4 regions of the Lysinibacillus sp. FSL L8-0312 genome follow, and region 2 is predicted to be linked to each of the others. Evidence: riboswitches for the same ligand, from Rfam matches in the RefSeq annotation. Region 2 holds a riboswitch; each other region holds the start of a gene.
What was found. Region 2 has a riboswitch for thiamine pyrophosphate ahead of MHI22_RS04710 (ABC transporter substrate-binding protein). Riboswitches for the same ligand answer to the same signal wherever they lie in the genome.
Positions count from the first base shown of each region.

Region 1 (8,188 bases), 3.2 Mb from region 2:
AAGATAAAGGAGGTCGCGTACGATGAACAAACTATCTGCATCAGCTAAAGTCTATTTAACGATTGTTTTTATCGTTCTGTATGCTCCCATCTTCTATTTAATCTTTTACTCGTTCAATAGTGGCGGCTCCATGAATCACTTTGAATCCTTTACTTTAGAGCATTATAAAGCTGTTTTTGAAGATTCACGTCTTCTTGTTATATTAATTAATACTGTAATCGTGGCATTACTTTCTGCTTTGATTTCTACTATTATTGGCACACTAGGTGCAATCGGTATTGTGACTGTCAAGGATTCAAAAATGCGCAATACTTTACTATCCTTAAACAATGTCTTAATCGTCAGCCCAGACGTTATTATTGGTGCTAGCTTCTTAATTTTATTTACAATGGTTGGCATTAAGCTTGGCTTTGCGTCTGTCTTGTTAGCCCATGTCGCATTTAGTGTACCGATTGTTGTTCTAATGGTTTTACCTAAACTACTAGAAATGAATAAATCCTTAATCGATGCAGCATTAGATCTAGGGGCTACGAAAAAGGATATTATGATGCGTGTCATTCTTCCTTATATTCAACCAGGGATTTTTGCGGGCTTCTTCCTTGCCCTTACGTATTCTTTAGATGATTTTGCCGTGACATTTTTCGTAACGGGTAATGGCTTCAGCACATTATCTGTAGAAATCTACTCCATGGCCCGTGCAGGTATTTCTTTAACGGTTAATGCTATTTCTGGTTTGGTATTCTTTGTTACGGTGTTAGTCGTTGTTGGTTATTATTTCATTACAAGTCGTACGAGTAAAAGAATGGAGGGACAACGATGAAGTCATTAATTCAAGCTACCATCGCCATCCTTGTTGTTTCAGCCCTTTTATTCTATGCGGCTGACGCCTTAAGTGTAGGCGGCGGTAAAAGTGGAAAAGACACGTTAACAATCTTTAACTGGGGAGAATATATTGATCCTGACTTGTTGAAACAATTTGAAAAAGAAACAGGCATTCATGTCATCTACGAGACATTTGATTCCAATGAAGCGATGATGACCAAAATTCAACAAGGTGGAACAGCATATGATATTGCCGTTCCATCTGAATATATGATAGAAAAAATGAAGGAAGAAAATTTATTGATTCCTTTAGATAAAACAAAAATCCCTAATTTTAAAAATATCGATCCTTACTTTTTAGATTTACCATTCGATGATGACAATAAATATTCGGTCCCTTATTTCTGGGGAACAGTAGGCATTGTCTACAATCCAAGCCTTGTGGGAGATTTAGATTTCTCTTCTTGGGATGATTTATGGGATCCATCCTTAAAACGAAAAGTCTTTTTAGTGGATGGTGCTCGTGAAGTCATTGGAATGGGCTTAAACAGTCTCGGATATTCCTTGAATTCACTAGATAATCAGGAACTACGTAAGGCTACTGATAAATTAATCACACTTGCACCAAATGTAAAAGCCATCATTGGAGATGAAATTACACCATTAATGATCAACAATGAGGCCACTGTAGCCCTTACTTGGTCTGGGCAAGCAGCAGATATGATGTATGAAAATGAGGAGCTAGACTTTGCTGTACCTGAGGAAGGCTCGAATTTATGGTTCGATAATATGGTCATCCCTAAAACATCGAAAAATATCGACGGTGCCCATGCCTTTATCAATTTCATGCTAAGTGCTGAATCGGGTGCACAAAATGCCGATTATGTAGGCTACTCTACGCCTAATATAGCTGCTATGGACTTAATGGATGAAGAAGTTGTTTCTGATGAACGCTACTATCCTTCTGAAGAACAACGCGATACATTAGAAGTTTATAAAAATTTAGGACCAGACTATTTAGGGAAATATAATGAATTGTTTTTAGAATTTAAAATGAGTATTCGTTAAAGCATATAAAGGTCTATCGATGAATTTTTATTTTGTCGATAGACCTTTTTCTATTATCTTCCTGCTTCTGGCAGCACCTCACCTATTGTCTGTTTATTCTTTTCTACATCGTGGATTGGTATTGCTGCACTAGCAGGTATGTTTCATTTCAGACTTTCAACCGATATGATGATAGGATATCTTATGATAGACTTTAGTATATTTGATTATAAAAAGGGGGTTCATTCGATGACCCAGCAGAAGTCCAATAAGGCGGCTTTATATATTTTAATGTTTAATATGTTTATCGCAATGGGGAGTATTGGAATTATTATTCCTGTCATGCCAGAGTATTTAAAAATTTTTGGTGCAGCAGGACAAGTTCTAGGTATGCTAATTGCAACGTTCGCCTTAGCTCAATTCGTATTTTCTCCAATTGCTGGGAATCTTTCGGATCAGTATGGTCGGAAAAATTTAATTATTTTCGGTCTTATTGTGACAGGTCTTGCACAAATCGGTTTTGGCCTAGCCACAGACGTCTGGATGCTATTTTTAGCACGCTTTTTAGGCGGTCTAGGTTCCGCATTTGTTGCACCTCCTATTATGGCATTTGTAGCTGACGTTACTACCTACGAGGAACGTGGAAAAGGTATGAGTATGTTAGGTGCTGCTATGTCACTGGGCTTTATGATAGGGCCAGGAATAGGTGGTTTCTTAGCAAAGGTTAGTTTACATTTTCCATTTTTCACGGCAGGAGTTGCTGCCATACTTGCATCTGTTTTATCTTACTTTTTATTACCATCTACTAAACCAAACACTTCACATGACAAGCAAAAGCAAGAAAATCTGGCGAAGCAAATGGCTCGTTCCATACATATGCCTTATTTCGTTATGCTCATTATCATGCTCGTGTTCTCGTTCGGAATTGCCAACTTCCAAACAACCTTGTCATTATTTGTGACAGAAAAGTTTAATTACACACCCGTAGATATTGCGATTATTTTAGTTGTCGGTGGTGCTTTTGGGGTAGTTGTACAAATGTTTGTGATTACACCACTTTTTAATCGCTTTGGTGAAATGAAAGTTGTGTTAGTCAATTTATTTATTGCATCTGTTGCTATTTTCTTAATATTGTTTGTATCTGGCTTCGCTCTTATATTAGTTGTAGCAACTATTTTCTCTACAGCAACAACACTAATTCGTCCTGCTGTAAATACACTAATTTCAAAGCTTGCAGAGAAAGAACAAGGGTTTGCTGCGGGCTTGAATAATGCTTACATGAGCCTTGGCAATATGATTGGACCAGCCTTAGCAGGTTTACTATTTGACTGGAATATGAACAGTCCATATATTTTCGGATCTATCATATTATTAGCCTGCTTCTTCCTTGCACTCATCTGGACATTGAAAAAAGCACCTCATCTAATGCATCCTGATACGAAATAGTCAGAAAAATCATTGACTATTTTTAACATTATGTTACAGTAATGTTGGTTAATAAAATTGAATGATATTTACCACTAGGGGAGCCTTTAAAAGGCTGAGACGTATATGATGATGTACGGACCCTTTGAACCTGATCTAGTTCATACTAGCGGAGGGAAGTGGCGCTACTTGCTACTATCATTGTCTATGCAAGGCCGCTTCCTATTGTTTAAAGGAAGCGGCCTTTTAATTTCCCTCATGATTTTATTCAAGAGGAGTGAACCTTATGTCAATTCGTAAAATGACAATCATGGCTTTATTAGTAGCGATTGCTGTAGCAGGATCTACCTTTGTATCCATACCAACAGGCATCGCACGCGCCTACCCCGTTCAGCATGCTGTTAACGTAATAGGAGCTATTATACTAGGACCCGTGCCAACAGTTCTAGTTGCCTTTGTGACAGCCATCATTCGTATCTTTACTGGTACAGGCTCTCTTTTAGCGATTCCTGGTAGCGTCATTGGAGCATTGTGTGCGGCCCTTGCCTACAAATACAGTAGAAAATCATGGCTAGCAGGATTCGGCGAAGTTTTTGGCACTGGTATTTTAGCTTCACTTATTGCCGTACCCTATGCAAAATTGCTTATGGAGACATCCGTAGCCGCATTATTCTTCATGCCAGCCTTTTTAACATCAAGTACCATCGGGGCCATCTTAGGTGTTATGGTAGCTAGCACTTTGCGAAAATCGGTACCAGTAAAGAGCTTTAATTCTTCGCTTTATTGAGTGGTGCTGAGTGCTTTTTGATTTTGGAAATCCTTTAAGATGTGCGAGAAGATTTCTTTTCTAGTCTTTGAGCGGGGTTCGTTTCTTTATGAGCGTCTCTCTCCCCCGAGAAGCACTTTTCGAAGGCTGCACTGTGTCAATCACCTTTGCACCCCTTTCCTAGCGGAAACCACCATTTTTTAAAACCTCAAAGCATTTAAAAAAGCAGTGCAAAATGGAATGATTTTGCACTGCCTTCACTCTATTATGATCGTTTTTTCATACCCTTTAATAGCTGGGCTACGTTCGTGTCTTCTGCTTGTACAGGTTTCTCCTCAATTGGCTGCTCTTTTTTATTCGTTTTTGTTAGGAAACTCCACCCAAAACGTCTTATGGTAATATCCATAAAGAATAGAAGCATACTTGCTAAAAGAAGCCATGTGGCAATGTTTTGTCGATCCGCTCCTTTGGTTGTAAAGTCACGGAACACATCTTGTGGTTCTTTTAAAACGGCTCCCCCTGTTTGATTTGTTAACTCTTCAACCAGTTTTTCATTAACAGGGAGCAGTTCATACTCAGCACTATAAGGAACACTTAGGCCTGCCTGATAAATGGCCTGCTGCTCATCCGCTATACGGAAGAAAATCAATCCAGGTTCGGCCTGTACAACAGCTCGAACTTGGGAGGCTGAAATGGTTTCTAACTGAGTTTCTAACTCCTCCCCTGCTTCATTAACCGCTACAATGTCTAAAAATGCGGCTTCATTTGTAGGGTCTGTAATCATAAAGGAGCCATCAGCTTCTAATCTCACATCATAGGCAACATCATTATAGCTTGGCAACATTTGTGAAATAAGCGTCTGCCAAAATGTTCCCCAGTCCTGCCATCTTGCCCAATCTCCTGTCCATTTACCCGTTGAATCGGATGTAAAAGCAAATGTTTTACCGAGTCCATATTGCCATTGTGCTAACACAGGATCTTCCTTCTCACTTTCTGCAATTACGGTTGTCCCTTGCTTAGCTGTCGTTCCAATATAAGCATTCATTTGAGGGACGCCATTGGCAAATAGCGAATTCCATCCTGCGGCATTATAAATTGCTGGATAAAACGGATTATCCTCAATATAGGTGCGAGAAATCATAGCTGTTTCACGAGATAAAATAGAAGGAATGGTTTGTTCATCAATGACATCATAGAACCGTCCACTACCCATATCACTAAGTGCTTCGAGTAAGTTAGCATCAGCATCTTGTCCAATCGCTACTGTTGATAAAGTGATACCATTTTCTTTTCCCTCAGCAATTAAATCCTCATAATTCCCAGACTGTGATTGCCCATCGGTTAAAAGAATAATATGTTTACGTTGAAGCTTTAAATCGGCGAGATTTTCATAGGCTTTAGCTAATGAACTATAGATTTCTGTTCCGCCTCCTGGTGTTACTGATAGAATGGTATCCACTGCCTCTTCTTTACTTTTAAGAGGCGCGGTTTCTATAATTTCCCAAGGACGATCATCGAAGGCGATAAAGCCTAATGTATCCTCATCTCGTAGCATTTCAACAGAACGTGCCGCTGCTTCCTTAGCTAGCTCTAGCTTCGAGCCATGCATACTGCCAGAACGATCCAGCACTATGACTAGCCCTAATGAAGGTAATTGCTCCTTGCCCTTAATTTCCATCTCCACAGGCAATAACGTTTCAATTGGCGTTTTAAAATAGCCTCCTAAACCAAAACTATTTTCTCCACCAACCATCGTGAAACCAACCCCAAAGTTTTTGACTGCTTGCTCAATCACACTCATTTTCGCCTCACCAACTAAATGACCAGGCACATTGTCAAAAATGATCGCATTATATTGTAAATAGCTGGACAGTTCATTTGGTAGGCTTTTAGGATCGACAACATCATAGGCAATGGATTGACTACCAAGTGCTGCCGCGATAGGTGAAGCTGTTTCATAGCCATTGACGATGAGTAAATGGGGTTCACTTTGTACCATTGTGACACTTGTTAATTTATTGTTTTCAAAAATAGCATCCTGCCCAACTTGAATAACTGCTTCGTATTTTACAAGTCCTTCAGCTGTTGCTGCGTGTTTATAGGTAAACACATTTGTACCTTCCGTCAGCTCAACTGCCTCGCGATGAATTAGCTCATCATTTTCATATAATAACAGCTCCCCTTGCCCTGCTGCTGTTGCATGAATTTCTGTTACTAATTGTTGCTGCTCTCCTACATAAGCAACCTGAGGAGAGACAAAGCTTTTGAGCGACACATCATGGACAACTGGTAGACTAAAAGGTACAACGTCCACACTAATATTGGCACCTTTCAATCTGGAGACAAATTCTAAAGCATCTCCTTTTGTCTCATTACCATCTGTTAATAATACAAGGCGAGTCGCTTTTTTAGGATCAACAATGCCTGTTGCAAGCTGTAGACTTTGTTCAATATTCGTTTGATCTGTTGCTTTGATTTCTGTAAGCTTCGGTACATCCTTTAATTCTTTAGACAAAATGGCTTCTGTTTGTAAAGTGGAAGAAAAAGAATAGATCCCTGCAAGTTGGGGTTCTTTTTTAGATTGTAGGCTCTCCTGTATAAACTGAACCATCTCATCTTCTGTACCATTCATAGACGCAGATCGGTCTAGTAAATACACGATCTGTTCTTCTTTTATCGGTAATAATAAATACGGCCCTGCAAGTGCCAAAACTAAACAGCATATCGCTACTATGCGAATAGCAAGCACAACAATATGACTCTTTTTTAGTCGCTGCCGTTCTCGAAAATAAGTCCATCCAAAATACAAGAACAATGGAAGTAATAGCAACAATACTAATGGCGTATCAATTCGTAAATCCACGACGTCGTTGCACCTCCCACTCTGCAACAAGCAAAATTAAAACTATTACAATTAACCAAGGTACGAAGGAGGCCATCGATACCTCTTCCTTCCCATTGTCTGAAATGTCGCCTAATGTATAGCTTGTTCCTTGTTCAATAACACGTTCCTGGGCTTGCAATTGCACAATAAATTGTTTTTCTTCATTATTTGAACGTACCATATAAATACCTGGTTGTTTTGGTGCAATTAACATGCCCTGTGTAATAGAAGAAATAAACTCATCTTCTTGCGAATAAACACTCCAGTCTCCTTGCGCTAAGGCTACTGCACGCTGTTCATTCGGTGTGAAAATACCAAGTGAACCGACTGATTCTGTTAACTGTTGCTCAGTACTCCATAAAAATAGCGGGAATGATGGATGCAATGGCCAATCTGTATCAGCAATATCCGCTAAAACAACGATATCTCCTTTAGGAGAGCGTTGGATAAACGGCTCATCTCCTACAGAAGCAATGGTTTCATAATCCGAAAATCCAGGATAAATAGCACTAACATAAATATCCTTTAGTTCGCTAAAAGCAAATAATGCATCACTTTTAGCACTTACTGTACCACTTGCTTCCACTTTTTCGGCATCATCACGTCCAAATAATACTAGCGGTTTCTCCATCTTCTCCAATAAGGCCGTTTGGTTTGTGATGACAGTTGCATCCTGATTGTCAGCTACTTGTAAAGACGGAACGATTTTCACGCCGCTACTGACACTTTGAAAACCTTTTTGTATCAACTGATGCATACCCTGATCAACAACAATTTTTGAAGTAGTCGTTTGTAGTAAGACGGTTTGTTGATTGTCTACGGCATAATCATCGTTTGCATCAATAATAGCTGTCATCGATTTTGCTAAGGGCAAATCTTTGAAGGTTTTCGTAACGGCTTCATTTGGAGGCACAACGACATGTTCTGCTACCAGCTCTTCACCCTCTGCATTTTGTATCGCTAATGTCACCTTTTGTTCAGCAGTTGTATCATTATGGAGCTGTACAAGTGCCATCGTAACCTGACCATCTGTCGTTGCAGCAAAGCGTGTAATGGCAATATTTGTTAAGTCTTTTGCAGCACCTCTAACTAGCCATTTCACTGAATCTTTATCCATTGGTAATTGCTTTTTATCAAGCGTATCTGTAAAAACATAGATAGAAGTCGGTGTATCACCCACAAATGCCTGTGCAACATCCAGTGCCTTCGTCATTTCAGCCGTTTCATAGGATACTTGTAAATCT
Region 1 covers NZ_JBBOOV010000001.1:4,098,461-4,106,648, reverse strand. The annotation lists gene MHI22_RS20465 (ABC transporter permease) at 1-26, shown strand, start outside; gene MHI22_RS20460 (ABC transporter permease) at 23-820, shown strand; gene MHI22_RS20455 (ABC transporter substrate-binding protein) at 817-1,890, shown strand; gene MHI22_RS20450 (MFS transporter) at 2,119-3,315, shown strand; TPP riboswitch at 3,382-3,489, shown strand; gene thiW (energy coupling factor transporter S component ThiW) at 3,581-4,081, shown strand; gene MHI22_RS20440 (VWA domain-containing protein) at 4,326-6,923, opposite strand; gene MHI22_RS20435 (vWA domain-containing protein) at 6,907-8,188, opposite strand, start outside.
Region 1: linked by a shared signal. The riboswitch ahead of thiW (energy coupling factor transporter S component ThiW) and the one ahead of MHI22_RS04710 (ABC transporter substrate-binding protein) in region 2 are both predicted to bind thiamine pyrophosphate.

Region 2 (8,188 bases):
GACAGATATTCCCCCGCATGCGCTAGATGAAGTGCTAGATGCTGTGTTAATGCGCTTAGACAAGCCGAACGTGACAGTAGATGAATTGATGACTGTGATTAAAGGGCCGGATTTCCCGACAGGTGGGATTATCCAAGGGGTAGATGGCATCAAAAAGGCTTATGAAACAGGTCGAGGTAAAATCATTGTCCGTGCGCAAGCCGTAGTAGAACCGATCAAGGGTGGCAAAGAGCAAATTGTCATCACGGAATTACCATATGATGTGAATAAAGCGAATCTTGTGAAAAAAATTGATGAGCAACGTGTAGATAAACGTTTAGAGGGTATTGCGGAAATCCGAGATGAATCAGACCGTACAGGCTTACGTGTTGTAATTGAGCTGAAAAAGGATGTTCCGGGAAAAGGAATCTTACAATACCTATTTAAAACAACAGATTTACAGGTAGCTTATAATTTTAATATGATTGCTATTCATAATCGTCGTCCAACGATGATGACATTGCCATTATTGCTAGATGCCTATATTGCGCATCAAAAAGAAGTGGTGACGAACCGTTCGATTTATGATTTACAAAAGGCAAAGGATCGTTCTCATATTGTAGAAGGGTTAATTAAAGCACTCTCCATTTTAGATGAAGTGATTGCGACAATCCGTTCTTCTAACGATAAGAAGGATGCGAAGCTTAATTTACAAGCGAAGTTTGATTTTACAGAGGTACAAGCCGAGGCGATCGTTAGCTTACAATTATATCGTTTAACGAATACAGACATTACAGAGCTTCGTCAAGAGCAAGACGAGTTAAATAAGTTGATTGCGAAGCTAGAAGGAATTTTACAAAGTGAAGCCAAGCTTGTACGTGTCATTAAACAAGAGTTACTAGAGATTAAGAAACGCTTCACAGAGCCACGTCGCTCGAAAATTGAGCAGGAAATAGAAGAAATTAAAATTACGCTAGATGTCCTTGTGCCAAGTGAAGAGGTTGTGGTGACGGTGACAAAGGATGGCTATATTAAACGTACATCCACACGTTCACATGCCGCTTCCAATGGTCAGGATTTTGCGATGAAGGATTCGGATTACTTATTGTATGAAGCAACCTTAAATACACAGCATCATCTGTTACTGTTCACAAATCGAGGCAATTATATTTACCAGCCTGTTCATGAGCTACCTGATATTCGCTGGAAGGATCTTGGACAGCATATTTCAAGTATTGTGCCAACAGGGGAAGATGAGTCTATTATTGCAGTGTATGGCTTTGAAACATTCGAGCAGCCAAATACGTATATTTTAACAGCTACAAAAGATGGTCAAATTAAACGCTCCCCACTGGCAGATTATGCGGTGACGCGTTATTCGAAGCCAATAAAAACAATGAATGTTAAAGCGGGCGATGCGATGATCTATGCATCGTTTGTGACAGATGATGTGGAACTGATGTTAACAACGGATACAGCCTATGCGATTCGTTTCCCACTGGAAGAATTACCAGTTACAGGGGTGAAAACAGGCGGTGTCAAAGGCATCACGCTAAAGGATGGAGAAGCCTTAGTCGGTGTCAATGTGCTACAGCCTGATGCTACACAATATGTGGTAATCGTCACACAGCGTGGAGCCGTGAAGAAAATGAATGTTGCAGAAGTTGAAGTGGCAAGTCGTGCAAAACGTGGTCTAAAAGTATTAACAGAATTAAAAGCAAATCCTCACCGTATTGTGGCAGTTATTCAAGCAACGAATGAGGAGCAAATAGTGATTGAAACGGAAAAAGGTGTACAAGAGCTCATTGATGTCCAAACATTGACGCGTGCTGATCGCCATTCCAACGGTTCGTTTAAAGTGGATATTGCAACAGATGGGGCCATTTCCCATGTTTTAACGGCTAAAAAAGAACAGAAACTAAGCTAATGATAAGCCCAGTCTCTTAGGAGTGCTGGGTTTTTTTACGAGAGCAGTCGTTAGTCAAAAATAGCATCTTGTCATTTTAGCGTAACTATGGGTATAATAATCAACGAAAAGTTCATAGCACAAGAATGTAGGGGGGCTAGTAGTTGCTAGCTGAGATTGTGTCCGATAGACGCTGACCCTTTGAACCTGATTTGGCTCGTACCAGCGTAGGGAACATCTATTCAAAAAAGCAAAGTTTTGAAGATTGATTGCAATACGTCTGGGAGGAATCCTAGGCGTTTTTTTATGTTTTCAAGCAATATCTTGCCAAACGCATACGCTTTCTTTCTGGTGACAACATTCAATCATGAACACTTTCACATTATCAACTAGGAGGACTTCGCATGAAAAAATGGTTATTTATTCTAGTGGCTGCACTTTTAACGTTAGTGGGCTGTAGTGACAAGGAGGACAAGCAGGCTACTGATCAGCTGAAAAAAGTATCAGTGGTCTTAGATTGGACACCAAATACAAATCATACAGGACTGTATGTCGCAAAAAAACTCGGTTATTTTGAGGAGCAGGGCTTAGATGTTGACATTATTATGCCTGGGGAGGCAGGAGCCGATCAGCTTGTTGCTTCTGGCAAGGCAGAGTTTGGTGTGAGCTATCAGGAAGGGATTACACAGGCTCGTGTGCAAGATGTGCCTCTTGTCTCCATTGCTGCTATTATTCAACATAATACATCTGGCTTTGCTTCTATTGCATCAAAAGGTATTACATCACCAAAGGATTTCGAAGGTAAAACCTATGGCGGTTGGGGGGCTCCACTAGAGCAAGCTGTCCTACAATCATTGATGCAAACAGAAAAGGCAGACATTCATAAACTAGATATCGTCAATGCAGGAGATTTAGATTTTTTCACGATGATGCAAAAGGATATTGATTTTGCTTGGATTTATTACGCGTGGACAGGTATTGAAGCTGAGCTACGGGGTGAAAAGATTAATATGCTGTACTTAACAGATTATAGTGATCAGCTGGACTATTATACACCTGTTCTAGCTACAAATGAAAAAATGATCCAGGACAATCCTGACCTAGTTCAAGCGTTTGTGGCGGCTGCATCGAAGGGCTATGAATACGCCATAGCACATCCAAGTGAGGCGGCTGATATTTTAATAGAAGCGGCTCCCGATTTAGATCAAGCGTTAGTGCATAAAAGTCAGGAATGGCTAGCCGATAAATATCAGGATGATGCCAAGCAATGGGGAGAGCAAAAGCTTTCTGTATGGGAAAACTATGCAAAATGGATGTCTAGCAACAACGTGTTAGAGGGCGAATTTAATGCGAAACAAGCCTTTACAAATGATTTCTTACCTAAAAAGGAGGCCAAATAAGATGGCGAATTCATTAATCAGTGTTCAAATCATTCCAAAAACAGAGAAATTTGAGGATGTTATACCGTATGTCGATGCGGCGATTGCTGTGATAGATGCTGCTGGTGTGAAATATGAGGTACATCCGTTGGAAACGACGATGGAAGGTGAGCTGTCAATGTTGCTGCAAATCATTGAAAAAATGAATGACAAGATGATTGAGCTTGGTGCTATCAATGTCATTACACAAGTGAAAATATTATATCAGCCAACTGGTATAACAATGGATACATTAACGGAGAAATACCAGTAATGAAACAAGCTTTGCAAAAGGGAAGGACGATTATTTTTATCGCCTTCCTCTTATTCGTGTGGGAGCTCATTGTGCATGTGGCTGAAGTTCCTCATTGGTTATTACCTGCACCAAGTCGTATTTTGTTGGAAGCTTTTAAAGCCTATCAAACCTTTTTACCACATGCTTGGGCTACGATGCAATTAGCCTTATTAGGACTTGCCATTGGTATTGCCTGTGGATTAATGGTGGCGATTGTCTTGCATCGATTTACATTTATTCGGGAGTTGTTTTATCCGATTTTAATTATGTCGCAAAATATCCCTATTCTTGTCTTAGCGCCATTGCTCATTATTTGGTTTGGCTTTGGTTTATTACCAAAGCTCATCATTATTTGCCTCGTGTGCTTTTTCCCCATTGTTATTGCGGCAATGGACGGATTTCGGCAAACAGCACCTGAGTTAAAGCATTATTTTGCCATGGTTGGTGCTACAAAGGCGCAAACTTTTTGGAAGCTTGAATGGCCTCATGCATACCCAACGATTTTTTCAGGTGTAAAAATTGCTGCGACGTATAGTGTGATGGGCGCTGTTATTGCGGAGTGGCTTGGTGCAAAAAAAGGAATAGGCGTTTATATGACCTTAGCACAGTCCTCGTTCCGCACTGATCGTGTATTCGTAGCCATTTTTGCGATTGTTTTATTAAGCTTACTGTTGTTTAGCAGTATTCGCTTACTTGAAAAATTCATGGTGAAGGGGAGAGGCTATCATGCTCAGCATTCAAAACATCGCTAAATCCTTTGATACCCTGCAAGTTCTTGAAGATGTATCCTTTGACGTTAAAGATGGAGAGTTTGTGGCCATTGTTGGTCCCTCTGGCAGTGGTAAGAGTACCCTTTTTCAATTAATTGGTGGCGTTTCTACGATTGATCAAGGGTCCATTTTATTAAATGAAGAGGACATTCAGCGAAAAAGAGGAACGATTGGTTATATGCCTCAGCAGCCTTGTCTACTACCTTGGCGCACGATTTTAGAGAATGTCACACTCGTAGAGGAATTACAGCATCAACCAAATGCTGAACGTGCTATAGAGTGGCTTGAAAAGGTGGGGCTTGGTTCATTTATCCATGCTTATCCAAACGAATTGTCAGGCGGCATGCAACAGCGTGTATCTTTTATACGTGCGATGGTCAGTGATAAGCCTATTTTATGCTTAGATGAACCATTTTCTGCGCTGGATGAATTCACCAGACTGGAAATGCAAGCGTGGCTATTATCCATCTGGGAAGCCTATCGTAAATCAATACTATTTGTCACGCATAGTATTGAGGAAGCACTCTTTTTAGCGGATCGGATCCTTGTTTTAAGCAAACGTCCTGCGACGGTTAAAAAGGAAATCATTGTGCCTTTTGAAAGACCCCGAAAAGAGGAAATTCGTCATTCAGCAGCGTTCACCGAGTTAAAGCAACAATTATTTATGTACTTACAAGAAGAAAAGGGTGATATGTTTGTTGATTGATGCTCATATTCATTTGGATCAGTATCGAGATGAGGAAATTCCAGCCTTACTTGAAGAGGTAGAGACGGTGATTGCGGTTAGCATGCAGTTGTCGTCCTGTAAAAGAACATTGCATTTATCGAATAACTATCAGCCAGTGAAAGCCGCTTTTGGCTTTCATCCGGAACAGCCTTTACCAAATCCAAGCGATGAGGAGGCATTATTTGATTGGATCCGTTCACATAAAGAACATATGGTAGCTGTTGGTGAGGTCGGTTTACCTTATTATTTAAGACAACAGCAAACGATAGATGACCGACTTTATGTGGCTCTATTAGAGCGTTTTATAGTCTTGGCAAAGGAATTGGATAAGCCAATAGTGTTACACGCTGTCTATGAGGATGCTAGCATCGTTTGTGATTTACTTGACAAACATCAGCTTCGCCAAGCACATTTTCATTGGTTTAAAGGGGATGAGGCTGTGGTGAAACGCATGATTCAGCATGGCTATTTTATTTCGATCACCCCTGATTGTTTGTATGAACAAGAAATTCAACAGTTGATACAAGCTTATCCCATTGAACTAATGATGGTGGAAACGGATGGTCCTTGGCCTTTTGAAGGACCGTTTACAAATAAGCGTACATCTCCGTGGATGATGCATTCGACCATTGAGGTCATAGCGTCCATCAAGGGGTTGTCGACACAGGAAGTGGCTCATATTATCACGCAAAACACCAATGCCTTTTATCGGCTTTAAAAGAAAAAGCAGTATAGGGAACGTTAGTCGTCCTTATACTGCTTTTTATGTTTTGTGAAATCATGATCGAGTTTCTCATTCTTTGTTTTTGTTATGCGCTCGTGTGTACTGAAGGATATAGATTGACGGTTTTTTTCAACATCCTTGCCGACAGTTCGTTTAACATGCATCCGTTTCTTTTTAGCCCTTGATTGTGACATGAGCATAACCTCCAATCTTTTTCTCATTCTATAGTAGCGAATAGGGAAGAAAAAGTAAAACCTCGTAAGCGAGATGCTTACGAGGGTGTTGAGTGATTAGTGAGATACGTCCTGTACAGAAATACCTGTGTTTGCTTTAACGTCAACTTCACGATACTTCGCGTCATCCGTTTCTTTAGAAAGTAATGTACCGATGAAACCACCAAGGAAACCAAGTGGTACAGAGATTAAGGCTGGGTTCGTTAACATGATTAATGGTTCACCAACGAAAATCGCCTTACCTTCAACTGGATTCCATACGTTTGGTGAAATAGCAACTAACACTAATGCAGAAATTAAACCTGTTAACATCGCCGTTACAGCACCAGCTGTATTAAAGCGTTTCCAATAAATTGTATAGATAATAACTGGAAGGTTAGCAGATCCCGCAATACAGAATGCTAGAGATACTAAGAATGCAACGTTTAATGTTTGTGCGCCAAGTGCTAATAGGATAGAAATAACAGCGATTGTAATGGAACCAATGCGAGCTGCAAGAACTTGCTCTTTTTCTGTAATTTTACCCTTTTTGATAATTTGTCCATAAATATCATGAGATAGGGCAGATGCACCTGAAAGTACAAGGCCTGCTACTACCGCTAGGATTGTTGCGAAGGCTACCGCACAAACGAATGAGAATAGGATGTCTCCACCAAGTGCTTCTGCAAGCAGTGGGGCAGCCATGTTACCAGCAGCGTTTGCAGCGATAATATCTTCTTTCCCAACGAATGCTGCTGCACCGAAACCTAAGAAAATTGTTAGAACGTAGAAAATACCTACGATCCAAGTAGCCCAAATAACCGATGAACGAGCTGTTTTTGCGTCTTTTACTGTAAAGAAACGCATTAAAATATGTGGAAGACCCGCAGTACCCAATACTAAGGCAATTAACATAGAGATTGTATCAAGTCCATTTGTGTATTTTAGACCTGGATTTAAATAAGCAGCACCACTATCAGTAGCTGTTGTCATTTCTGTAAACATTGTCGAGATACTGAAGCCAAACTCTTTTAATACTAAGAACGAAATAATCACTGTACCAAGCATTAACAGACAAGCTTTGATGATTTGCACCCAAGATGTCGCTGTCATACCACCGAATAATACGTATGTTGTCATCATGAAACCTACGATTAACACGGCAATCCAGTAGTCGATTCCTAAAAGTAATTGAATAAGTGCTCCTGCACCAACTAGTTGTGCAATCATGTAGAATAAAACAATTGTAATCGTGCTTAAAGCAGCTGTTCCACGAACTTTTGCATTATTGAAGCGAGCTGTAATCATGTCAGCTAATGTAAATTTCCCAAGGTTACGTAATGGCTCAGCAACGATGTATAACACCACTAAGTAAGCTACTAAATAACCAATAGAGAAGAAGAATCCATCAAATCCAAATAATGCGACTGCACCAGCGATACCTAGGAAAGAGGCTGCTGATAAATAGTCTCCAGCGATAGCTAGTCCATTTTGCCAGCCTGTTAAGCCACCACCTGCCGTGTAGAAATCACTTGCGGAAGATGTACGTTTAGATGCCCACCATGTAATAACTAATGTTAAACCAACTATGGCTACGAAGAAGAATATGGCTGTAAAACTCATTCCGTTACTCATCGGCGGCCACCTCCGTTTTCGTATTCAGCGATAATCGCTTTTGCTTCTCTATCAAAGTTGTTTGCCTTAGCTACATATAAATGACATAACCCCCATGTCATGATGAATAGCCCCGCTGCATAGATCCACACCCAAGTAATTTCCCCAAATGCCTTTTGATGTAGAATTGTCGTGTACGATGTCAGAATTGGTAACAACATGTATGCCAATAAAAATATGACAGTTATAGACCAAAGAAAAGAATTTTTTCTGCGTACAAGAGATTTAAATGATTCTTGGTTTGCAATTGCATCATAGTCAATCACGATACCTTTTTTTGCCTGATTGTTCGCCATTAACATTCCCCATTTTGTGTATATTTTTTCTACCTCAAGACTTGATTTTGCTAGTTTAGTGAATTCACATTTTCATTTTATGAAACAGTTCACAAAATTGCAATACATTTCAGAAAAATTATGCAAAAAAAATTTTTCAGAAAATAGTCCTGAGAGAGAAAAAATGGCACAAACTCAAGAATATAGG
Region 2 covers NZ_JBBOOV010000001.1:914,385-922,572, reverse strand. The annotation lists gene parC (DNA topoisomerase IV subunit A) at 1-1,906, shown strand, start outside; TPP riboswitch at 2,026-2,136, shown strand; gene MHI22_RS04710 (ABC transporter substrate-binding protein) at 2,290-3,285, shown strand; gene MHI22_RS04705 (thiamine-binding protein) at 3,287-3,577, shown strand; gene MHI22_RS04700 (ABC transporter permease) at 3,577-4,350, shown strand; gene MHI22_RS04695 (ABC transporter ATP-binding protein) at 4,325-5,074, shown strand; gene MHI22_RS04690 (TatD family hydrolase) at 5,064-5,813, shown strand; gene MHI22_RS04685 (hypothetical protein) at 5,837-6,013, opposite strand; gene MHI22_RS04680 (solute symporter family protein) at 6,110-7,654, opposite strand; gene MHI22_RS04675 (DUF485 domain-containing protein) at 7,663-8,001, opposite strand.

Region 3 (8,188 bases), 1.6 Mb from region 2:
GTGCCTACGCATTTTGCATTGAGGGTGGTAAAGAAATGACTTCTGAGGAATTAAGTGCACATGGTCTTAACCAAAGCTTGACACATGTAGACTTTATGATTGGATCGGATAAGATGAATATAGATGGAATTACTCATGATGATCAAATAGACCCAATATTCCGCGATGGAAATTGGGCAATCTAAATAATCCATTCCTACTAATAGTATTCTAGGCTAAGTATGTTAAGGTTGTCATAAATTATCCTTAGATTTTCCTAGTAACCTATTGTATAATTGTTTTAGGGAAGTTTAGTAGATCATTTAAGTAGAGAGGAGCTCTAATAATGTTCATTACAACTGTTCTTGGCTTTTCAGCAGTTTTATTAATTTCAACGGGATTCTTCATCCACTACCTACAAGTTGGTTTAGATAGCAAGTCTTCAGTAACTGTAGATCCAAAGCCAAACGAAGAATATTAATGTATAAAAAAACAGCTACTGCAATGGTAGCTGTTTTTTTATCACTTACAAGTTATTTTCATCTATTAAAGCGTAGGAAACTGCTTCTTTATTGTAAAAATCATCTGAAAAAAGTCTTTATTGTTTGCATATTGAACGTTTTGCTCTAAAATATTTTTTGTAAGGAAGGGAGCAATATTCATGACAATGTTACAAGATATTTTAGAGTTTAATAAAGAGTTTGTACAAGAAAAGAAATATGAACCATTCATCACTACAAAATATCCTGATAAACGTATTGTTGTTTTATCTTGTATGGATACTCGTCTTGTAGAGCTTTTACCAAAAGCTATGAATTTGCGGAATGGCGATGTAAAAATAGTGAAAAGTGCTGGCGCATTAGTGAGCCATCCTTTCGGTGCAGTTATGCGTAGTTTATTAGTGGCTGTCTATGGCCTACAAGCTGATGAAGTGTATGTCGTTGGACATTATGACTGCGGAATGAGTGCAGTTGACCCTGATGCTATGCTTAGTGAAATGGTGACAAGGGGTATTGATCCAGAAACAATCAAAATGTTGGAATATTCTGGTTTTGATTTAAAAGAATTTTTACGTGGTTTCGGTGACGTAGCAACAAGTGTTAAGAAAAGTGTCGATACGATTCGTAATCACCCATTAATGGTGAAAGACGTTCCTGTTCATGGTTTAATCATTGATCCGAATACAGGTCATCTTGATTTAATTGAAGACGGTAGCAAATAATAGCTAATAAAAAACAAGTGCCCATCTCTCGTGAAGGATAGGCACTTGTTTTTCTATTCATCCTCTAAACGCGCATACATATAGTGATCTACCCATCGGCCATTAATATACAGTAGCCTCCTTAGCAGACCCTCTTGTTGAAATCCAGCCTTCTCTAATACGCGCATAGAGGGGTTATTTTGTGTAGAGACATATGCCTCTACACGGTGTAAACCAATTTGATCGAATGCGAATCTCACCACCATATTTACAGCCTCTGTGACGATTCCCTTGCCTACATAGATTTCATCCATCGCATAGCCAACAAATGCACTTGAGTACGGTAAGCGTTTTACAGCATAAAGTGCAATATGCCCTATTAGATTATTTGTTCCATGCTCAAAAATACCAAAAGTAAATTCTCGTTTTGACTCCATTAAATAGAGACTCTCTTGAATTTTTTTATATTGAGCATCAACTGTATAATATTCAGGTTTTTGTAGTGGCTCGTATACAGACCAAAAGTATTTATTGCGGCTTACGAGACCCGATAAACTTCGTGCATCTTTTTCTTGGAATGTGCGGATGTAGCATTTTTCCCCCTTTATCGTTACCACATTCCCACCCTTTTTTCTTAATAAATTCCAAATTTTAAGCACCATTTCTCCACACTAGCCTTCCAATAAATATCAGTACATTTCTCATTCTCTGTTCACATTGGCTACAATCTAATGATTGTAAACCCTAGTTTTATTTCATTGTATGTAAAAAAAGATGCTGCTACAACTAAAACAGCTCATGTCTTATTGTTACAGCAGCACCATTTTATTATTTTGTTTTTTGTTCTTGCTTTTTCTCATTTATTATTTCTAAACTGGATGAATCAGCATCCTCTAGCTGTCCATTAGCTAATACATTTGTTAGATGAAGACCACGTTTTTGAGCCTCACGTTCAATATGTGCAATTGTTTCTTGAAGCACCTGAACACGCGCATGTTTTTTATCGTCTCCAGCAACTAAAATCCATGGAGCATCCTTTTTATCTGTCTTGTCAAACATTGCATTCGCCGCTTCAATATATTGTGGTGATTTTTCTCGATTCCGCCAATCCTCGTCTGTTAGCTTCCAAGATTTATAAGGGTTTTCTTCACGTTCTTTAAAGCGTTTTAATTGCTCTTCATCTGAAACATGTAGCCAGAACTTAATAATTATGTAATCTCCCGCAGTTAAAATTTTCTCGAAATTATTAATTTCTTCATACGCACGAGACCATTCATCCTTTGTTGCAAAGCCTTCGATACGCTCTACTAGTACACGTCCATACCATGAGCGGTCGAAAATAGCGATTTGTCCATGCTGCGGTAATTTTCTCCAGAATCTTTGTAAATAGTTATAGCGTAATTCATGTGGCTGTGGAGCTGAGATAGGGTGTACCACATAACCGCGCGGATCTACACGTTCAATCAATCGTTTGATTGCGCCACCTTTGCCAGCAGCATCCATTCCTTCAAATACTAAGATTAAACCTATTTTGTTTTTTAGTAAAAACTGCTGTGCATTCAACATTTCATATTGGAGTACTTTTAATTTCTTTTTATACATCTTTTTATCTAGTTCAATGGATAGGTCTAGGTTTTTCAAATTTTGTGCCATGAAACTTCACTCCTTTTGGTTGGATATTCTTATTGTACTAAAGAAATATATGGATGCCTATTGAGATGGTAAATTGTAGATATTACGAGCAAAACAACACGATACATTGTTGAAAGTTTCCGTTATAATAAAAATAGTGACAGTACTATACTTATTTGTCTTTTCCCTATAAAATCTAACACGAAGGGAGAGGAAAACATGCCTCGGTTTATCTTGATGACAATTTCTTATCTTGTCTCACTCATCCTAACCTTTTCATCCTTTTTCGTGAATATCAACGGTCAATCTATGCTAGAAATCGCTAATCGCTTTTCTGTAGTATTTGCACCAGTTAGTGTAAGTCATGTAATTTGGATTCTTATTTATTTTTTACTCGGTTATTGGTTAGTTATGAATATCAAAAAGACAACTATGAAACAGTCTGCGCTTTTTAGCTGCATAAATATATTGCAAGCATTGATGATATACGTATGGCATCATGAGTTATTTATTGTTTCACTTGGCATTACATTACTCTTAGTCTTGTATTTATTTATGTTGTATAATACGTACCCTCTTCATGACAAAGCAATGTCGGGTCGTATTCCTTTCTCCATTTATTTTGCATGGATGACATTTATTTTTATTACGAATATCAGTTTTACGTTAACGGCTTATGGTTGGAACGGCTTTGGTCTTAGTACGCCTCTTTGGGCAGTAATTTTGCTGACATTAGGTGGAGCACTTGCGCTACATATCCGTTTCCATCACTTTGATATTTTGTTTCCTAGTGTTTTTATTTGGGCTTATATAGGAATCGCCTTACATAATGGTTTTGATGAGCTACTTGTCACTACCGCCGCCTTCTTTTTATGTGGTGTTCTCTTTGTTGGTATTTTATTTATTAAAAAAAATCCTGCCTACCAAAAATAAATTGGTAAGCAGGATTTTTCATTTCATTGCATTCTATTCTTCGTCTAATGATGTTAGGATAATCGGTTTATCTTTTGTTACAATGACTGAATGTTCAATTTGAGCTACAAGTGATTTATCAGGTGTAATGAATGTCCAACCATCACCAGCTTCTACAATATGCTCTGCCTTCGCTGAGATAAACGGCTCAACCGCAAGCACCATACCTTCTTTCATAATTGTAGAATCCCATGCATCATAGTAATTTAAAATGTGATTCGGCTCATCATGTAAAGATTGACCTAAGCCATGACCAGTTAAATTCATAATAACAGTTAAGCCATTAGCATTCGCCTCACGTTCAACTGCCTTACCAATTTGATTTAATTTAGACCCAGCCTTTACCTTTGTCATTGCTCGATCAAAGGCGCTTTTGGCAACGCGACATAGCTTTTCTTTGTCCTCATAGCCATCACCAACCACAAATGAAATACCAGTGTCAGCAAAGTAGCCATTTAATGAACCAGAAACATCGATATTTACAATATCCCCCTCTTGAATAACACGTTTTCCGGGGATACCATGCGCCACTTCTTCATTGACACTAATACATGTATACCCTGGGAAATCATATTCTCCCTTTGGACCAGATATCGCGCCAGCCTCTGCAAACATACGGCCAGCAATTTCATCTAGCTCCAATGTTGTAACACCTGGTTTTGTGGCAGCTTTCATCGCTTCACGAATTTCAGCACAAATGCGTCCTATTTTTTTAAAAGCTTCAATCTCTTCTTGCGTTTTTACAATCATGTATAACGTCCCTTTCATCTAATATCTATACTTTAATATAACATAACTTGTTATGCGTATAACGATAAACGCTTTAAATATTGTATGCTTCCTTACTTTGCGAAGTGCGCAAAGAGTTATTTGCGACAAAAAAGCCCCTTCACAAATGTGAGGGGCATGTTTTATGCTTTTCTTTGCATTAATTGTGGAGCAGCTGCGAATAAAAGAACGCCTACAATTGCCGTTAAAATAGTTGCTGGTAGCATATATGTACCATTATAGATGATGGAATAGATCCATGCATTTTGATCGCCAGCATATTCTGCAAAAAATACAGCGCCAGCCATCGTGTGGGCTGCATATCGTAAAAAGCCCGCAAGTACCGTACCTAATATAATGTAAAGTGCCATTTTTGTTTTGTTGGCATTTTTGGCAGCCGCCAACACGGGTCCACGCACAACCGCCGCTAATCCTACAACTGTGAAAGCAACACCATAATCAAGGAATCCTTGTAGCCAGTGCACAATCGTAGCACCAAACATGGTTTGCATTACACCCACGAGTAATCCAGTTGTTAGCCCAGCTACTAAGCCCCAGCGAAATGCTATTAACATAATAGGTACCATGACTAGACTAACAGAGCCACCTTGTGCCCATACTTTAAAGGAAACCTGATCAAGCACAAGACCGATTGCTGCAAATATCGCAATCTCCACAAGCATTAATAGTCTTTTTTTGTCCATATATATTCTCTCCTTTGTTCCGATGTAGGATACAAGAGCAGGAATAGAAATGCGCTGATATGTCTCTTTCTGACACCTTTTTATTCCCTCAAGAATGAAAAAACGATGCCAGGACAGAGCCTCACATCGTACTAGTGTCGGTTTCTATCCACATCCCTACGCAAGCGTTAACTTACAGGTTCAAAGAGTCAAGGCATTACGTGCCCAGTCTCAGCTGACATCATCAGCTCCCCTTGTGGTCGTTACATCTGAATTTATTCGAACATTCTCATTGTACGCAAAGGATAGAAGGATTACAACCTCTTCCATATATTATTTTTTTGAAACTTTGCTGTTTTTCATGCGTAAATATTAAAAAAGGAGGTACAACTATGGAGAACCAAAAAATTTTATCTGCCTTTAGTTATTTAAGTATTTTCTTCGCCCCTTTTATCGTCCCATTAATTGTGTACATTATTACGAAAGATAGTGACGTAAAAAGACATTCAATTCGTGCACTTATCTCTCATTTAATTCCTTTTGTTTTCGGCATTCTGTTCTTTATTGTCTTTGTTTTTTCTACATTTAATTTGGATCCAACGTCAGGCAATAATACGATGTTGATTATTTGGTTCGTTTCGTTTGCCATTTATGCCATCGTCTCACTAGGAATTGTAATATGGAATATTATTCAAGCTGTTCGTGTTATTCGTTAATGTTTCATTTTTAAGCGAAACAGGTAGTAGTAATTGTAAAAGGAGCTGTTTTTGAATGAAATTATCAAATGTTGTGAAAACCGCCGTAAAATTAGCACCTATTGTTATTCCTATCGTGAAAAAAGTAATGGCTGCAAAAAAAGGGACAACACCTACAGCCATTCCTCGAAAAAAATAAACAGCAGGCGTATTCCCTTGTTTTGGAAATACGCCTTTTATTTATTTCACTTCAAAGTGGGTTTGACTATGTCCATTCAATGTTTTTTCTACATGTAAGACCGCTGGCATCGCTGATTTTAATTCAGGCACATGAGAAATCACGCCAATCATACGACCAGAATCCTGTAAAGCAATTAATGTATCAATTGCTTTATTCAAAGATTCCTCATCAAGCGAGCCAAAGCCCTCATCAATAAACATGGTTTCAATATGAATATTCCCTTGGAAGCTTTGAATGACATCTGCCATTCCTAAAGCAAGACTTAAGGAAGCATTAAATTTTTCGCCACCGGATAATGTTTTCACATCACGTAATTGATCCGTATAGGCATCATATACATCAAGCCCAAGCCCACTTTGCTTCGCATGCTTTTCTAGTCTATCAGAACGTCTAAGCTCAAATTGACCATTTGATAAGTGATAAAGACGAATATTAGCGGCATCGGTAATTTGGTCTAAGTAATTAATTTGAATGTATCGCTCAAAGGACAGCTTTTTCGAATTTTGTCCGTTTAATAATCCATAGAGTTCCTTTACTCGACCAGCTTCTTGTTCAAGTAACTGAAGCTCTCTCGCTGTTTCTTCTACTTTTTTTATAAAGCCCTGGCATGCTTGTGCAAAACCATTCATCTGTTGCAAACGTTTAAATGCTTCCTCATACGCTGTACGAAGTTGTTCTACTTTTGCTTCCATCATCACTAAATCTTGCTTCTCTTTCCCTTGAAGATACATAGCCCCTTCAGTTATTTGGATTTTCAGGGTATGTACCTGTAAAGCATAGTCACTGCATACTTTGCGAAGTGCCTCCAATTGGCTCGCACTCCGTTTGGCAGCTGCGTATTCCTCATAGCTGTCAAAGCCGATTTCCTGCATGCTTGCTGAAAATTGCTGCCGCTTTTCATTCATTTTGAGCTGTAATTCCTCAAAAGATTGTTTGGCGATTTCTACAGTTAGTTTTGCATTACTTGTCGCTTCTTTTACGACATGCAAATTTTCTTGACTCTCTTGCCATGTTTTTTGCAAATCCATTTTCTGTTTACTAACATCCGTAAGTTGTTGCTTTAATTGCTGTAATGTTGGTAAATTGGCTGGCATCTGCTTGAGCTGTTCTTCTACAACCGCTTGTAATCTTGTCCATTCTTTCATGTGCTCAGCTAAATATTGCTCTAATTCCATCTGTTTATTTCTAAGCTGCTCTATTCTATCACGTTGATGCTTTAGCTTTAATCGCATATCTGCTAGTTGATGATGGACAACTTTTAAGCTCGCAATCTCTTGCTCCGTCTTGTGTAAAGTAGCGATGAGCTGTGCTTGGTCTTCTTGTTTAATATGCTGTGCTTCTAGCTGCTGATATGTATCTTGAAGAAGCTGTTGCGTAGATGACAAAAGTGCTGCCTTCTTTAGATACATACGCTCGTCTGAAGAAGCCTTCACTCTTAACGTTTCCACTTGAGCAAGTTCAATAACTTCCAGTTGCTCTTTATGTGTTTTCTCGTGAGTCATACTGCCACAAACAGGGCAAGGCTCCCCTTCCTTTAGCTGTTCCGCTAAAATACTAGCCTGACTTGTCAGCCACCGTTGCTGCAATAATAGAAGGGCCTTTTTACTTTCTTGATAGTGAATGTCTGAGGCAGCTACGTCCTGCTGTGCTAACTCTACGGCACTTTTATATTTCTCAGCTTGTTTGACTAAAGCTACCTGTTCACGTAGTTTCGGTAACTGTTCTAAGTAGCTTTCATATGGCTCAACCTGTTTTTCATAGCCTTCCATCGTTTGAGAAAATTGCTGCAATTGCTCTTGTTCTTTTTCCAATAACGTCAGGTTATCAGCCACCGCCATTTTTGCTGTTTCAACATACTGCTCAGCTATTTGCAGCTGCTGCACGTTGTTTTCATAGGCCTCGCATTTAGGCAATGACGCTAATAATTGCAATTCCTGCTGCAAAATTTGTTGACGCTCAGGCTCTTTCGCCTCTTCTACCCTATATTTTTCTTGGGCTCGCTGCAGTTGCTCTTCTG
Region 3 covers NZ_JBBOOV010000001.1:2,512,205-2,520,392, forward strand. The annotation lists gene MHI22_RS12745 (aminopeptidase) at 1-185, shown strand, start outside; gene MHI22_RS12750 (hypothetical protein) at 326-460, shown strand; gene MHI22_RS12755 (beta-class carbonic anhydrase) at 641-1,201, shown strand; gene MHI22_RS12760 (GNAT family N-acetyltransferase) at 1,255-1,842, opposite strand; gene MHI22_RS12765 (polyphosphate kinase 2 family protein) at 2,009-2,833, opposite strand; gene MHI22_RS12770 (hypothetical protein) at 3,032-3,745, shown strand; gene map (type I methionyl aminopeptidase) at 3,779-4,534, opposite strand; gene thiT (energy-coupled thiamine transporter ThiT) at 4,696-5,256, opposite strand; TPP riboswitch at 5,393-5,500, opposite strand; gene MHI22_RS12785 (DUF4870 domain-containing protein) at 5,628-5,951, shown strand; gene MHI22_RS12790 (hypothetical protein) at 6,007-6,129, shown strand; gene MHI22_RS12795 (SMC family ATPase) at 6,171-8,188, opposite strand, start outside.
Region 3: linked by a shared signal. The riboswitch ahead of thiT (energy-coupled thiamine transporter ThiT) and the one ahead of MHI22_RS04710 (ABC transporter substrate-binding protein) in region 2 are both predicted to bind thiamine pyrophosphate.

Region 4 (8,188 bases), 1.1 Mb from region 2:
TTGCCATAATGTACTTGAGCCGATATCTTGAATCGCTCCATCTACCTTTAAATAAGCAATTCGCTTATCAAAATTGTCCCCTTCAATGACATTTTCATATACATCTAAATTATTCCCAGCCATCAAACTATCAAAATTACCTAGGAAATCTGCTTTAAATAGGGCAAAAATGGTATTAATTCCTAATGAAAATAGTAAAAGAACACCTGCGACTACTAAAGCAACCCACCTTTTTACATTCATGTCTTTCCGCCTCCTCAACACGTAATACGAATGACTTGCTTATTTGTTTCATTTTTTTGCAATAATATGCAAAAAGCTTGTTGCTATTTATTTCCTCATATTACCTTACCTAAAAAAATAAAAAAAATCAAAGTCCATACCTTTGCATGAACTTTGATTTTCGACATTATTTCCTAGGAAATGATGATGAATGGCATTGCTTTGTTTCTTGTTGTCGTAATTCAACTCGTCGAATTTTTCCAGAGGATGTTTTGGGTAGCTCTTCGACAAATTCAATAGCACGTGGATATTTATATGGGGCAGTCAATGATTTCACATGACTTTGAAGTGTTTGAATAAGTGTTTCATCACCAATTTCACCATTACGAAGAACAATAAATGCCTTTACAATATTTCCTCGAACTTTATCTGGACTGGCAATGACAGCAGCTTCTTTCACAGTTGGATGCTTCATCAAAGCATCCTCTACTTCAAAGGGACCAATTGTATAACCCGAGGAGATAATGACATCATCTCCTCGACCCTCAAACCAAAAGTAGCCATCTTCATCTTTGTAGGCACGATCTCCTGTTATATACCAATCACCACGGAATTGTAAATTTGTACGTTCAGGATCATTTAAATATTTTTTAAAGAGAGCTGGTGTTTCACGATGAACAGCAATATCACCCACCTCTCCCACTGCAACAGGATTGCCGAAATCGTTAATAATATTAACAGTGTTGCCAGGAGTAGGTTTTCCCATTGAGCCAACTCGCGCCTCCATCCCTACCATTGTACCAACAAGTAATGTATTTTCCGTTTGACCATAGCCATCTCGCACTTGTAAATGGAATGTTTCTGAAAATACGTTGATAACCTCACTATTTAACGGTTCACCTGCTGATACAGCTTGGCGAATTGCATGTAAATCATATGCGTGTAAATTTTCAAGTGATGCCATAAAACGATATTCAGTTGGTGTACAGCATAATACATTGATTTTGAATTTTTCAAGCATTGCCAAATAGGAAGCAGCATCAAATTTACCTTTGTAAACAAATGCAGTAGCACCACTGCCTAATGTAGCGAGAAAGGGACTCCATATCCATTTTTGCCATCCAGGTGCTGCTGTTGCCCAAACAATATCATTTTCTTGTACACCTAACCAATGTGGTGCTGTTGTTCGTAAATGAGCATAGCCCCAGCTGTGTGTATGTACCGCTGCCTTCGGGTTACCTGTTGTGCCGCTTGTATAGGCTAAAAATGCATTATCAGTACTTTTTGTCGGAGTCGGATTTATGTAAGTTGTAGGTTGATGGTGCATTTTTTCTAGTAAAGGCTGCCAAGGCTCATGTGCTTTCCCTATGACAAATTGCTGTATGCCCTGTAAATTTCCAACTTCATCAAATTGTTCAATATAGGGCTCATAGGCAACAACCCCTTTAGCATTGGCGTGATGAATGCGATACTCAATATCTTTTGTTCTTAACATTTCTGAGCTTGGAATGATGGTTAAACCTGCTTTTAATGCTGCAATATAAACAATATATGCTTCCACTAAGCGTGGTACCATCACTAAAATCACATCACCCTTCGTTAAACCTTGTAAGGTGAAAACATGTGCTGCTTGATTCGCTTTTTCCATCAAATGTGCATATGTAATAAATTGTACAGCTTGATTTTCTTCATAAATAATTAAAGCATTTTTCGTTGCATCCTGAGCATATTTTTCAATTTCCTCTGTTATGTTATACCATTCTGGTGCAACTAAATCTTGTCTTTTCATGGCAAATGCCCCCTTTTGCTATGACACATTATAAAACTCCTTTTTCAGTATTTTCAATGGTTTGCGCTTAATTTAGGTAAAGTCATGACAACTATCATACCTAGCTATATGGCATCAGTCACGTTTTGTCGATAGGAAAACTAGCTATTGAATACAAATGAAAAGTATGGTACATTTTGGTCAACTAAAAGCAAAATTGCAGGGGGACTCGAAAGAGTTGAGAAGGTAAAACCTGACCCTTTGAACCTGTTAGTTAATACTGACGTAGGGAGCAACAGACATCGATTTTTTCAGATGAAAGGCTCTTTTTCGTGTATTTTCACATAAAAAGAGCCTTTTTGCATGCTTACGTCCATCCACAAAGGAGGACTAAAATTAAAATGATATTTCAAACAATTCGTCAACAGCAACCACTTATTCATTGCATCACAAACTATGTGGTGGCAAATTTCCAAGCAAATGGTTTATTAGCATTAGGTGCTTCGCCCGTTATGGCTGACGATAGCCAAGAGGTTGAGGAAATGGTAGCAATGGCACAAGCATTATTAATTAATATCGGGACACTCAATACTCGCACCAAAAACGCCATGCTGTTAGCAGGAAAAAAAGCTAATGCACTTGGCATTCCAGTTATATTAGATCCAGTTGGGGCAGGGGCTACAACTTATCGCAAGGAAACCGTTCAATACTTACTTGAAAACATACAATTTGCCGTAATTCGCTGTAATATCGGTGAGCTTGCGGCTATAGCCAATGTAGATTGGCAACAGAAAGGTGTAGATAGTGGTCATGGCTCCATGTCACTGGAGACGGAAGCATTACTAGTGGCACAACGATATAATTGTATCGTTATTGTAACAGGTGAACGTGATCTTATAACAAATGGTGAGCATAGCCAGTGGATAGCTGGTGGCCACCCACAAATGACAGAGGTCACTGGTACTGGCTGTTTACTTAGTGCGCTTTGTGGTGCTGCCTATGTCGCAGGTAACAAGCCATACAACCAATTAGCAGAAACACTCACTTACTATAAAAAGGCAGCAGTACTAGCTTCTGCATTCACTGCAGATATCGGTGATTTTCAAATAGCTTTGCTTAATGCTATACATCGTTTATCAAAGGATGGTGAAGCATCATGCATATTGTAACGACGATTGCTGGATCAGATAGTGGTGGCGGTGCTGGTATACAGGCTGATTTAAAAACATTTCAGGAATTAGAGGTGTTCGGCACTTCCGTTATTACAGCTTTAACTGCACAAAATACAACAGGCGTGACAGGTGTTTTCCCCATTGACATTTCGTTTGTGGAAAAACAATTTCAAGCGTTAGTCGAAGATTTTCCGATTGCTGCAATGAAAACAGGCATGCTTTATTCCTCTGGTATTATCCAAGCCATCGCACGCATGATCGGTGAATTAAACATACCACTAATTGTGGATCCCGTGATGATTGCAAAAGGTGGAGAAAGCTTATTACAGCAAGAAGCTATTGAGGCGTTACGCTCATCTTTACTACCACTAGCTACGATTGTTACGCCAAATATACCCGAAGCAGAGGCTCTCACGGGGAGAACCATTCGCCATTTTGAGGATATGAAACAAGTGGCTCAAAGCTTTTTACAGCTAGGTGTACAATGCGTCATTGTAAAGGGTGGGCATTTAGCAGAACCACTTTATGCCATTGATTATGTATTTTTCAAAAATGGACAATCTTTTTCGATGCAGTCTCCACGAATCCAAACCAAAAATACACATGGTACTGGCTGTACATTTTCAGCAGCACTCACTGCTTTTCTTGGACGAGGTTTAGCGATGGAAGAGGCTATTATCGAAGCTAAAAAATTTATTCAATTAGCGATTATGCATGATTTAGCCATCGGCAACGGGCACGGACCTACAAATCATTTCGCTTATCAACAGCATAAGGAAGCCTGTGAGGTAATTATTCATGAAACGTGAGGATTTACAGCTTTATTTTATTATGGGGACAGGCAATGTTTTTCAACAAAATCCCATCCATCTCCTCGAAAAGGCATTGCAAGCTGGCATTACGATGTTTCAATTTCGCGAGAAAGGGTCTCTTGCCTTAACTGGATTAGCCTATGAACAATTTGCACGCCAATGTCAAAAACTTTGTCAGCAGTATAATGTACCGTTTATCGTTAACGATGATATAGAGCTCGCTTTGCGAATTGGTGCCGATGGCGTTCATATTGGACAAGATGATTTAGATGTTGAAATAGCACGTAAAAAAATCGGGAACATGATACTTGGTGTTTCTGTACATTCACAGGAAGAATTACAAACAGCTATAGACCATCATGCTGATTATGTAGGAATTGGTCCAATCTTTGCAACAACATCTAAAAGTGATGCACAACCACCATGCGGTACAAATTTTTTACAGCAAGCTTATCATCTTTATCCTGAATTACCGATTGTAGCGATTGGTGGGATTACTTGTACAAATGCACATTCTGTTTTTCAAGCAGGTGCTGATGGTGTTGCCGTTATTTCTGCTATCTGTGAAAGTCAAGACATTGCACACACTGTATCTACATTTACGTCATTATCTCGCATAAAAAAATGATCTATAAACAAACTAAAACCAGTGCCTTTTATGGTCACTGGTTTTAAGTTTATAAATGCTTAGTCAGCATTTATTGGTTGTTTGGCATACCTTTTAATTGAGATTCTGCCATTTGTACAAGACGTTTAGTGATTTCACCACCAACGGAACCGTTAGCACGAGCTGAAGCTTCAGCTCCTAATTGAACACCAAATTCTTGTGCAATTTCGTATTTCATTTGATCTAGTGCTTGTTGTACACCAGGTACTGCAAGCTTGTTTGAACTGCGGTTGTTGTTTGAAGTCATGTGTCTCACCTCCTTGTGAATATAGAATGTGCGATATTCGATTTTTAATACGAAAATTTTAAAGGTAAATTGTACCTCTAATGGCATCTAGCCAGTAATATAAAAAAGCCGTCTCAAAATGGACTTTGAGACGGCTTTGAATCCTTATAATAGTTCTGCAAACTTATCTTGTTGTTGCTCTTCTTTCTTAGGGAAAATATAGACCTCTCGATTTTTTACTGCTCGCTCGATTAGCTCATCAAAATCAGAGAAGCTTTCATAATGCTCGACCTTTTCAAGCTTCGGCTTTGTTTTTGGACTTGTAGGTGTAAAAATCGTACAGCAATCTTCAAATGGCTGAATAGATGTTTCGTATGTGCCGATTTTTTCTGCAATATCAATGATTTCGAGTTTATCTGATGAAATTAACGGACGCAAAATAGGTGTATTCGTTACAGCATTAATCGCTGTTAAACTTTCAAGCGTTTGACTCGCTACCTGCCCAAGACTTTCACCTGTTACAATGGCAAGTGCCCCAATTTCCTCACGCACCTGATCAGCTACTTTCAACATCATACGGCGTGTTGTTGTCATCGATACATTAGAAGGCACTTTCTCTTTAATAAGAACTTGTATTTCAGTAAATGGAATGACATGTAAACGAATACTAGCACCAAATTTCGTTAGTTCATTGGCAAGTACCTTTACTTTTTCTAATGAATTTTCGCTTGTATATGGTGGACTAAAGAAGTGAATCGCTTCTAATCGCACGCCTCGCTTCATCATTAAATAACCTGCAACAGGGCTATCAATACCACCAGATAACATTAATAAAGATTTTCCATTAGACCCTACAGGCATTCCACCTGCGCCAGGAATAACTTGTGCCATCATATATGTTGCATCATGACGAACTTCTACACGTAGTTCAATATCAGGCTGCTTCACTTTGACTGATAAATTTTGAAATTGCGGTAAAACATAGCCACCAATCTCACGTTGGATGGCATGAGATTCTAAAGGAAATGTTTTATCGGTACGTTTCACTTCTACTTTAAATGTATGCTGCTCATCTTTAAATGTCTCCATTATAGTGATGGCAAGTTTCTTCATACTTTCTATATCTTTTTCACATGCAGCCACAGGGCTAAAAGATTGAATACCAAAAATTTTAGGTAAGCCTGTTACGAGTGCCCGCATTTGTGTTTCGTTTTCTATAGCAATAAACATACGATCACGCTCTGTACGAATATGCAGCTGTCCTAGATCGGCAAAAGCATGACGAATATTTTCACGTAAGCGACGGATAAAATCCATTTTGTTGCGACCTTTTGTAGAAAGCTCACCATATCGAATTAAAATTTCTTTCCAAATCATTACTTAATTTCTCCTTTGAGTTCCAGTATGACTTCTGCTAGTACTTGTTTAAACTTTTCTATATCTTGTGCTGTGTTATGCGCACCAAAGCTCATACGAATTACACCTTTTTTATAATGCTCATCGAGGTGCAGAGCCTCGACAACATGGCTTGCTTTCGTTTGCTTCGATGAACAAGCACTTGATGTTGACACAATGATGCCACGTTTTTGCATAGCATTAATAATGACTTCCCCTTTTAAATCACGAACACTGAACGATAAAATATGTGCAGCTCCTTGTGGAGTCGATAAAATATGCACTGCCTCTCCGTATCCTTTTAGTTGCGTACGAATTTCATCTTGCCATTGACGGTATTTCATTGCACGGTCATTCAATGTTTCTACTGCTAATCGAGCCGCTTTTGCTAATGCAGCTGCTTGCGGTACCGCTACAGTACCACTTCGCAAACCAAATTCCTGACCTCCACCAAGTGCATAAGGCTGCCATCTCATGCTTTTACGAAAAGCTAATACACCTGAGCCTTTAAAGCCATGAATTTTATGACCAGAAATAGCAATACTGTCTGGACCTTCTTCTCCATTAAAGGACACAGCTAATTTCCCAAAGCTTTGAACAGCATCAACATGAAGAGCTGCTCTACTCATTTCATGAATCATTGCTGCTGCTTCCTTAATAGGCTGGATAGCACCCATTTCATTATTCACATGCATAATGCTAACTAAAATTGTATCTTTACGTATTTTAGCACGCAGCTCCTCTAAAGAAATGACTCCATGTTGATCAACTCGAAGATAGTCAACCTCATAGCCCTCTTTTGTAAGCTGTTTAACTGTTTCTAAAACCGATGGATGTTCTATTTCAGTCGTTAAAATATGCTTTCCTATATGTGTATTACTACGTGCTATACCAAAAATAGCTGCATTATTTGACTCGGTCCCACCTGAAGTAAATAGCACATTTTTTGCCTCTGTCTGCAAAATATCTGCTACTTGCTCACGTGCACGCATTAATAAATCATTTGCTTCAACTCCCATGGCATGGATGGATGCAGGATTGGCATAATACTGCTCATTCACTACCATAAATGTCTGCATAACCTCTGTTAAAGGTTTTGTTGTTGCACTATTATCTAAATAAATTGTCTTAACCATCACTTTTCACACACTTTCAAAACGTTGATTTAACGGTATTTATCATAACGCAATCTTTGGCGATTGACCACTAACTTTCACGATTCTTCAAATTTTAAATAGCATATTACACTTTTTTCAACATTGTAATAAAAACTGTTGGTGTACTAAATTCACTATCTTTGACAAAGCCGAATTTTTCATAAAGACAAATGGCTCTCTTATTAAATCGGGCCACAGTTAAACGAAGCGGTAGTTGATGCTCTTGTTGAATTGTTTTGACAATAAACGAAAAAAATGCCGTCCCTAAGCCTTGACCAGTTAGATTGGGCTTCATACCGATGCCGATATCTACATAGCATTCTGCATATGCCCCAATGTCATGTCCTTTCGGTACTTGTGCGGCTGTGCCTGTGCAATAATAGCCGATTAACTCCTCCCGCTCATTAAAGATAGCATAGTAGGGATTTTCGAGCATTTCTTGTAAGGTTTCATCTGATAAATCATTATTATAAAAATCGTATGGTGCTGCATAATGCCATTGTAAAATTTCACTCGCATACTTCTCATTCATTTCTCGTAGCGACAGCTTCAACCGTATCACACCTTTCCCTCTATTTAATAAAGAAAGCTGTCTAAAAAGTAATCGCTATACTTTTTAGACAGCTAACAGTTATTTGAATTAATTTGACATAGACTCTTCTGCAACCATTTCTTGAATACGTTTTAAAGCACCTGGCTCCATCTCTTCAACAGCTGTTCCTGCTTCTTCTAATGCTTTCGCATAACGGAATTGATGGAATGCCTCTTC
Region 4 covers NZ_JBBOOV010000001.1:2,018,837-2,027,024, forward strand. The annotation lists gene sppA (signal peptide peptidase SppA) at 1-243, opposite strand, end outside; gene mbcS (acyl-CoA synthetase MbcS) at 410-2,011, opposite strand; TPP riboswitch at 2,202-2,299, shown strand; gene thiM (hydroxyethylthiazole kinase) at 2,392-3,159, shown strand; gene thiD (bifunctional hydroxymethylpyrimidine kinase/phosphomethylpyrimidine kinase) at 3,147-3,971, shown strand; gene thiE (thiamine phosphate synthase) at 3,961-4,602, shown strand; gene MHI22_RS10175 (alpha/beta-type small acid-soluble spore protein) at 4,673-4,888, opposite strand; gene thiI (tRNA uracil 4-sulfurtransferase ThiI) at 5,033-6,244, opposite strand; gene MHI22_RS10185 (cysteine desulfurase family protein) at 6,244-7,398, opposite strand; gene MHI22_RS10190 (GNAT family N-acetyltransferase) at 7,505-7,951, opposite strand; gene ezrA (septation ring formation regulator EzrA) at 8,060-8,188, opposite strand, start outside.
Region 4: linked by a shared signal. The riboswitch ahead of thiM (hydroxyethylthiazole kinase) and the one ahead of MHI22_RS04710 (ABC transporter substrate-binding protein) in region 2 are both predicted to bind thiamine pyrophosphate.